2 linked regions of the Dinoroseobacter shibae DFL 12 = DSM 16493 genome follow. The protein of the gene in region 1 interacts with the protein of each later gene in a pairwise test. Links are inferred from orthologs where the notes say so. Each region holds a gene or a part of one and is shown in the gene's direction. Other genes may lie near its edges.

Region 1 (4,332 bases):
CGGAGTTTCAGGAGGACCCCAAGAGTGAATAGAACAGACCCTCAGCGACCCCAGGCCCGGATCCTGGCGAAGGTCGCAACGCCCGCGGGCGTGCCCCGTGCGGCGCAGGCCGCCGCCGGGGCGCTGCTTGCGCTGGCCCTGCTGCTCGCGCAGACGCTGATCGTGCAGGCACGTGAAATCCCCGGCAGTTTTGCCGACCTCGCCGAGCGTGTGAGCCCGGCGGTCGTCAACATCACAACCTCGACCAATGTCGCCACCCCGGGCGGGCCGCAACCGATGGTGCCCGAGGGCTCGCCCCTCGAAGACTTCTTCCGCGATTTCATGGATCGGCAGGAGCAGGATGGTCGCCCCGCACCCCGGCAGCGGCGCTCCAACGCGCTCGGCTCCGGCTTCGTGATCTCCGAGGACGGCTATATCGTCACGAACAATCACGTGATCGAGCAGGCCGACGAGATCCTGATCGAGTTCTTCTCCGGTGAAGAGCTGGCGGCAGAGGTCGTCGGCACCGACCCCAACACCGATATCGCGCTCTTGAAGGTCGAAAGCGACACGCCGCTGCCGTTCGTCACCTTCGGGGACAGCGATGCGGCCCGCGTGGGCGATTGGGTGATGGCCGTGGGCAACCCGCTGGGCCAGGGTTTCTCGGTCTCGGCCGGGATCGTCTCGGCGCGCAACCGGGCGCTTTCGGGCACCTATGACGATTACATCCAGACCGACGCGGCGATCAACCGGGGCAACTCGGGCGGACCGCTGTTCAACATGGACGGTGAAGTCATCGGCGTGAACACCGCGATCCTGTCGCCCAACGGTGGCTCTATCGGGATCGGTTTTTCCATGGCAGCCGGTGTCGTGACCAACGTGGTCGATCAGCTCAAGGAATTCGGCGAGACCCGCCGCGGCTGGCTGGGCGTGCGCATCCAGGACGTGACCGACGACGTGGCCGAAGCCCTCGGGCTGGAGCAGGCCGCCGGGGCGCTCGTGACCGATGTGCCGGACGGCCCGTCGCTCGATGCCGGGATGGAGGCGGGGGACGTGATCCTCACCTTCGACGGGCGCGACGTGGAGGACACCCGTGAGCTGGTCCAGATCGTCGGCAACACAGCGGTCGGCAAGGCCGTGCGCGTCGTGGTGTTCCGCGACGGCGCAACCCAGACCCTGCTGGTGACCCTTGGGCGTCGCGAAGAGGCGGAGCGGGCGATCCCGGCTTCCGCGTCTGCGGATGAAGAGATCCTCGAGAAGGAGATCATGGGCCTGACCGTCAGCGAGTTGACCGATGAGCTGCGCGAGCAGCTCGGGATCGCGGCGAGCGATACCGGGCTTGTCGTGGCCGATATCGACGAGACCTCGGAGGCCTTCGACAAGGGTCTGCGCGCGGGCGATCTCATCGTCGAGGCCGCACAGGTCCGTGTGACGACCATCGAAGAGTTCGAAGAGCGGGTCGAGGCCGCCAAGGAGGCGGGGCGCAAGTCCATCCTCGTGCTGGTGCGCCGGGATGGCGACCCCCGTTTCGTGGCCCTTTCGCTGAGCTGATCGCGGCCAAGACAGGTGACACAGACGCCCCCGGTCCTGCCGGGGGCGTTTTTCTATGGGTCGATGGCCGATCCGGGCAGAGAGGGGGCGCGTGAACCGGGGCCGGGCGCGGCTAGGGCTGATCCGCGGCGCGACAGATCTCGGGGCGCAGCAGGTCGTCGAGCAGGTGCGAGCAATCCTCGATATCCTCGGCGATCAGGTGCAATACCGCGCCCTCGCGCTGAATGCGTCCGGTCACGCGCAGCATCCGACCCGCGATCACGGCCCGGCGAAACCGCTCGTAGATCGCGTTCCAGACCACCACGTTGATGGTGCCGGTCTCATCCTCCAGCGTGATGAAGATGACCCCATGGGCGGTGCCGGGTCTCTGGCGCAGCAGGACGAGCCCGGCCACCCGCACCCGCGCACCGTTCGGCGGGCGGTCCAGCAGCTGCGCCGGAACGCAGGCCGGGGGGCGTGGCCAGGAGGCCGGGGCGAGAGTGATCGACATTCGGAACATATAAAGAACATTTGTCCTGCGTTGCAAGGCTGGCAAATCCCTGCGCACTGAATTATGTCCAACCGAAATGTCCAATGCAGAATGAGGATGGGGCCAGCATGGCGAAGATCACCTACGTGGAACACAACGGCACCGAGCATGTGGTTGACGTGGCCAATGGCCTGACCGTGATGGAAGGCGCGCGGGACAACAACATTCCCGGCATCGAGGCCGATTGCGGCGGCGCCTGTGCGTGTTCGACCTGCCATGTCTATGTCCATCCCGACTGGGTCGGCAAGCTGCCGGGCAAGGAAGCGATGGAAGAAGACATGCTCGATTTTGCCTATCAGCCGGACCCGGTCCGGTCGCGCCTGACCTGCCAGATCAAGGTGTCCGAGGCGCTGGACGGGCTCGTGGTCCAGATGCCCGAAAAGCAGATCTGATGCCGACCCGGGCGCCGCGTCGCCCGTGGCGCCCATGGCACCGGATCGCCCGCGGCGCGCTGCAGGCCGCGGCGCTCTTGGCGGGCGTTGCAGGCGCTCCGGTGGCGGCGGAGGGCGTTGTGAGCGCCCGGTATGCCGAGGAAACGACGCGCTATGCCCATGGCGTGCTTGGAGATACCATCGAGTATGGCGCGCTGATCCTCGACACCTCCGAGGGGCGCCGCTTGCGCATTGTCCTGCCGGCGCATTCGGTGTTCGAGGATCTTGCGCCCCGGGTCGTGGATCTCGATGACGATGGGAAGGCAGAGGTGATCGTGGTCGAGAGCCATCGCGATCTCGGCGCGCAACTGGCGATTTATGGCCCCGGTGGCAAGATCGCGGCGACCCCGCATATCGGTCAGACCAACCGCTGGCTGGCCCCGATCGGGGCAGCAGACCTGGACGGGGATGGGGCGATGGAGATCGCCTATATCGACCGCCCGCACCTGGCCAGGATCCTGCGTGTCTGGCGTTATGCGGAAGGGCGGCTGTCCGAGGTCGCGCAACAGCCGGGTCTGACCAACCATCGCATCGGCGAGGATTTCATCTCGGGCGGCATTCGGGATTGCGGGTCGGGGCCGGAAATGATCGTGGCGCGGGGCGATTGGCGCGGTACGGTCGCGCTTGACCTGATCGACGGGCAGCTCCGCGAGACCGCGTTGCCCTTTGTGCCTTCATCGGACGGCTTCGCGCAAGCCCTGGGGTGTGCCGACCGCTGAGCCGGCGGTGTGGGTGGCACGCCCCGACCCCGGGTGCCAGTCTTACGAGAACCCGCGGGTTTCGATCGTGATCCCGGCGCCGCAATGTTTGCAATGGACCGCGTCCGGCTCGTGTCGGCTCAGCCCGCAGCCGCCGCACACATGGTGCACCTTGCTCGGCAGGAAGATCACCCGCGCAAGGTTCAAGAACAGCGAGACCCCGATGATCATGATCCCGACGGAGACCAGCTTGCCGGTCACCGTCGTCGGGGTGATGTCCCCGTAGCCCGTGGTGGTGAAGGTCGTCACCGTGAAGTAGATCGCGTCGATATACCCCGGCACACCGCCCTGCAGCCCGACGAAAAACGTGAATACCCCCGCCGCGGTAACGAACACGAATACCACGAGGTTCAGCGCCGCGCCAAGGGCGTCCTCATGTTCGCGAAAGAACCGCCAGTCACGCCGGAGATCCGCCAAAAGATACTCCGAATGCCCCAACCGCAGTCCCCGCAAGATCCGCAGGAAGGCGAGGTTGACCGCCGTGATCGGGTTGAGCAGCAGCGCTCCCAACACCACGATATCGGCCAGAACGTAGATCCGCAGCATGTAGCGCACCCGATCTTGCGCGATCAGAACCCGGCAAGCGAGGTCCAGCGCGATGATCAGCGCGAGCAGCATGTGCAAGAGGCTCTGCGCGGGCGAGACCGGAAAGGGTGTGGCAAGAATGAAGTAAACGACCGTCAGCAGGTCGAACACCATAAGTCCATACCGGAACCGGACCGCTTTCCGGGACCGTCCGGTATAGAGTGTGGTAATGGCGTACTTCACAGGCTTTGAACTTTCGCAGGCTGCGCGCGGAATTGGACGCGAATCCGATCCTCCATTCAACCCCATTGCCGCTGGCGCGCCGCGCGCAACCCGGACCTGCATGCGCGAACATGCGCACGGCAGCCATTTTGCGCAGGGCACTACGTTGCGGAGTCCGCAGCCGGTTTCGGCAGTGCCCCCCTAGAGCGCCCGCCAGCCGATATCGCGGCGGCAGAACCCTTCGGGCCAGTCGATCGCATCGACCATCGCGTAGGCGCTGGCCTGGGCTTCGGCGAGGGTATCGGCCCGGGCGGTGACGTTCAGCACCCGCCCGCCA
Region 2 (3,833 bases), 410 kb from region 1 along the record:
CGCCCCGTCCTGTCCGAGGCGCGTGAAGGAAAATCTCTGTGTCATGCCCTGCTGTTAGGAGCCTTGTCCGCTCTCGTCACGCGAAAACCGGAGGGGACCCCCGCTTCCGACCTGCGTCCCGCCGCCGCGGTGAGCGAGTTCGACCTGCGCACTTCGGATCGCGAAACGCAAGTCGCGCGCCGTTGCGGTCATACCCGCACGCGCGACAAGAAAGAGCAGATTTTCCAACTCGTCCGGGAGCCAGGCAAGATCAACCCTCTTTCGAGCATCTCGCTTCTTTTCGGGGTCCTGTAAGAGATTATTTTCCATGCCTTGCCTATTTTGTCATTCCATTCTGCCGTCTGACGGAATTGCCTCATCCCGTAACTGCGCGACACTGGCCTGACATTCACACTCTTGTTTGATGAGATCAATTGATGCATGATATTATATGTATCGGATTAATCGATACGACCCATCGGGCACGCCGCATCCAAGCCACACTCACGGACGCATGCCCACGCATATAAAATGCGGTGTTTGCACGGTTTTCCGTGCGCGCACCCCTTCAGGGACTCGAGCGAGGGTATGAAGGATCTGGATATCTACGGCCTCGACGGCCGTCAATTGAAGCTATTCCTGTGTGTATTCGATACTGTTTCGGTCAGTCGGGCCGCGGATCAACTGGGGATCACGCAATCTACGGCCAGCCATGGGCTGGAAAGGTTGCGAAAAGCACTCGGCGATCCGCTATTCGTCAAATCGGGTCGTGGCATTGCGCCGACCGACACGGCAAAGGAATTGGCACCCCGGGTGCGCGCGGTTCTGATCGGTCTGGAGGGGTTACGCACAAGCGCCACCTATGACCCGGCCCAAGACACCGGGGCCTTCCGGATCGCGACCAACGTGACCGAAATCCTGCCCAAGCTCATCGAGATCAAGGCCCGGATTTGCAAGGCCGCCCCCCATGTCACCATCCACTTCCACGACATGGGTTCACGGGTAAATGCCGGCGAACTGCTCTCTGCCGGGGCGGCAGACCTGGTGATCGCCGTGAGCCTGCCGAGTTACCCGTCCCTGTTGCTGGCCGAGCGGCTCTATTCGGACCGATCTGTCTGTTACTACTGCCCCAAGCAACGTGGCCCGATCGAAAGCGTCGAGGATTTCGTGGAAGCCAAGCATGCGGCCCTCGACTTCGGAGCATCCATAAAGAGCTCGGTCGGACAAGAACTGGAGCGACAGGGCATCATTCGGCGCATCCGGATGACCGCACCCAATTCCCACACACTGGCGGAACTCATGCGCGATTCCGATTACGTGGCGACGATGCCCCTGCGACTGCACAAGACCGTCTTCAAGGACTTCAGCTACAGCACACCGCCAATGGCGCTGCCCCCGATCACCCATGACATGCTCTGGCATGTGCGCAACGACAATGCTGCGCGGAACAGCTGGTTGCGCGAGGTGGTTCGCTCCACACGTTAGCGCCCCTTTACGGGCGGGACGCAAAACCTTATATCTTTGGTCAACAATCCTGAGAGATAGATATGAGCGTAGAGACCCCCCCGATGGAAGGTGCGCCGCTGATCCGGCCTTCGAGCACGGACCACCCCTTGCACGAGCAGATCGTCGAGGCCTGCCGATCGGTGTTCGACCCGGAGATCCCGGTGAACATCTATGATCTCGGCCTGATCTACACGATCGAGATCAGCGACGAGGCCGAGGTGGATATCATCATGACCCTCACGGCCCCGGGTTGCCCCGTGGCGGGCGAAATGCCCGGCTGGGTCGCCGAAGCGGTCGAGCCGCTGCCCGGCGTGAAGCAGGTCAACGTGGCCCTGACCTGGGAGCCGCCCTGGGGCATGGAAATGATGTCCGACGAAGCCCGGCTCGAACTGGGCTTCATGTAACCCGTCCGCCTCGGACTTGTGGCACGCATACGCGGCGCCTACATCTGCTCCAGACGCAAAGGACCCTGATCATGTTTGGTATCCCCGGCAAGGCCCCCGTGACCATCACCGACCGTGCGGCGGCGCATATCGGCAAGCTCATGGCGCAGGGCAACAAGCAAGGCCTGCGGATCGGGGTCAAGAAGGGCGGTTGCGCGGGCATGGAATACACCATGGACTACGTGGACGAGATCGACCCCCATGACGAGGTGGTCGAGACCGGCGAAGCCCGGGTGATGATCGCGCCCATGGCGCAGATGTTCCTGTTCGGGACCGAGATCGATTACGAAACCTCCCTGCTCGAATCCGGGTTCAAGTTCCGCAATCCGAATGTGGTCGATGCCTGCGGATGCGGTGAATCGATCAAGTTCGACGAAGCGCTCGCCGCGAAAACCTGAGCCTGCGCGCCTGCGCGGTCACTCCGGCTTGCGCCGGGGACGGCGCGGTTGCGGGCGGCTGGGGATTTCCTTCAGAAGCCCGCCAACCCCCATGGCCGCGATATCCGCGCCCGTGACCTGCAACCCGCACGCCACCCTCTCCAGCACCCAATCCGCGCCATTGAGCGCGGGCGACCGCGCACAACCCGGCAGCCCGATCACCGGCCGCGGCCCGATCTCGCCCAGAAACAACAGGTTGCCCGGGTCCACGGGCATGCCGAACCGGGTCACCTGTCCGCCTGCCGCGCGCACCCCTTCCGGCCCGACATCCGCCGGGTCCGAGGTGGCGGAGGCGGTCAGCAAGAGCGCCATCTCACCATCGAGACCGGCCAGGGCCGCCCCGATCTCGGCGGTGTTGTGGCCGGTCACGCGGGTCTCGGCCAATGACATGCCCAGCTGGATCAGCCGCGTCTCGATCGCCGCAATGCTCTTGTCGCGCAAACGGGCATCGGCGGGCCCGAACTCCGTCAGAACCAGCCCCGCGGAGCTGTAGCGGGCCGGGCGCAGACGCAAGCTGCCCGCGCCACACTGCGCGGCCTGCTGCGCGGCGTCGGCGGCCACGCCATAGGCAATGATCTTGACCGTCCCGACCAGCATACCCGGTGTAACGCGGGCATATTGCGGCACGGTGGCCAGGGTAATCAACGGATCGACGGAGTTCAGCGCCTCGATGGCCGGAACATCTATCTCAATTATTCCAGAGGCTTCCGCCACGATATTCACCCGACCTGTGAAGGGCTCGGTGATCCGCAGATGCGGCCGGGAGGCCTCTGGCACCAGCGCGGCGGCCACCCGCGCCGCAGCGGCGTTCTCATCGATATCCCCCGGCTCGAGCCGGGCGACGATCACCTCGTCGAGACCGGTCTGCGCGATCTCGGCCAGCATCTGCGAGGTCAGAACCGTCCCCTTGGACAGCTTGCCCGACGGCAGCCGCAGCGCATGGGCCAGCAGGGCGCCTTCCGCCTTGGTCAAGGGAACCGCTCCGAACTTCATGGCGCCTTCCGCAGCCGGTCCGTGATTTCGGCCATGATCGATATGGCGATCTCGGCGGGCGATTTTGCCCCGATGTCGAGACCCACGGGCGCGTGGATGCGCGCGATCGCGGCCTCGTCGAACCCGGCCTCCTGCAAGCGCGCGACCCGTTTGGCGTGGGTCCGCGTCGATCCGAGACAGCCGAGGTAGAAACACGGCGCGCCAAGCGCAACCTCGATGGCCGGATCGTCCAGCTTGGGATCATGGGTCAGGGTGACCACCGCCGTGCGCGCGTCGAGCCCATGCGCCTTCAATGCGGCATCCGGCCATTCGTCGAGGATCGTCTCGCCGGGAAAGCGCGCCTCCGAGCCGAAGGCCGCCCGCGGATCGACGAGGACCGGATCATACCCCGCCAGCCGCGCCATGGCCAGCAAGGGCTGGGCGATATGTACGGCCCCCACCACCACCATGCGCAGGGGCGGATTATGCAGCCCGA

Evidence for each region.
Region 2: the proteins of DSHI_RS13865 (region 1) and DSHI_RS11955 interact in binary tests that used the Escherichia coli proteins (3 or more experiments, as listed by UniProt). The link is inferred for Dinoroseobacter shibae DFL 12 = DSM 16493 from one-to-one orthologs.

What each region holds. Positions count from the first base shown.
Region 1 is NC_009952.1:2,891,575-2,895,906, reverse strand. What follows is about bases 851-3,789. They hold DSHI_RS13865 (2Fe-2S iron-sulfur cluster-binding protein), read left to right. Parts: upstream 851-2,127; coding sequence 2,128-2,451; downstream 2,452-3,789. Other genes in these bases: DSHI_RS13855 (potassium channel family protein), read right to left, coding at 3,252-3,789; DSHI_RS13860 (FG-GAP repeat domain-containing protein), read left to right, coding at 2,451-3,209; DSHI_RS13870 (OB-fold nucleic acid binding domain-containing protein), read right to left, coding at 1,643-2,020; DSHI_RS13875 (DegQ family serine endoprotease), read left to right, coding at 851-1,530. Outside these bases: more of DSHI_RS13875, read left to right, coding at 91-850; more of DSHI_RS13855, read right to left, coding at 3,790-3,947; purD (phosphoribosylamine--glycine ligase), read right to left, coding at 4,197-4,332. UniProt on the Escherichia coli protein: Ferredoxin are iron-sulfur proteins that transfer electrons in a wide variety of metabolic reactions. Although the function of this ferredoxin is unknown it is probable that it has a role as a cellular electron transfer protein.
Region 2 is NC_009952.1:2,480,541-2,484,373, forward strand. Bases 663-3,643 are described here. They hold DSHI_RS11955 (HesB/IscA family protein), read left to right. Parts: upstream 663-1,960; coding sequence 1,961-2,326; downstream 2,327-3,643. Other genes in these bases: DSHI_RS11945 (LysR family transcriptional regulator), read left to right, coding at 663-1,464; DSHI_RS11950 (SUF system Fe-S cluster assembly protein), read left to right, coding at 1,527-1,889; DSHI_RS11960 (molybdopterin-binding protein), read right to left, coding at 2,345-3,358; DSHI_RS11965 (XdhC family protein), read right to left, coding at 3,355-3,643. Outside these bases: tRNA guanosine(34) transglycosylase Tgt, read right to left, coding at 1-45; DSHI_RS11940 (hypothetical protein), read left to right, coding at 64-294; more of DSHI_RS11945, read left to right, coding at 568-662; more of DSHI_RS11965, read right to left, coding at 3,644-3,833. UniProt on the Escherichia coli protein: Is able to transfer iron-sulfur clusters to apo-ferredoxin. Multiple cycles of [2Fe2S] cluster formation and transfer are observed, suggesting that IscA acts catalytically.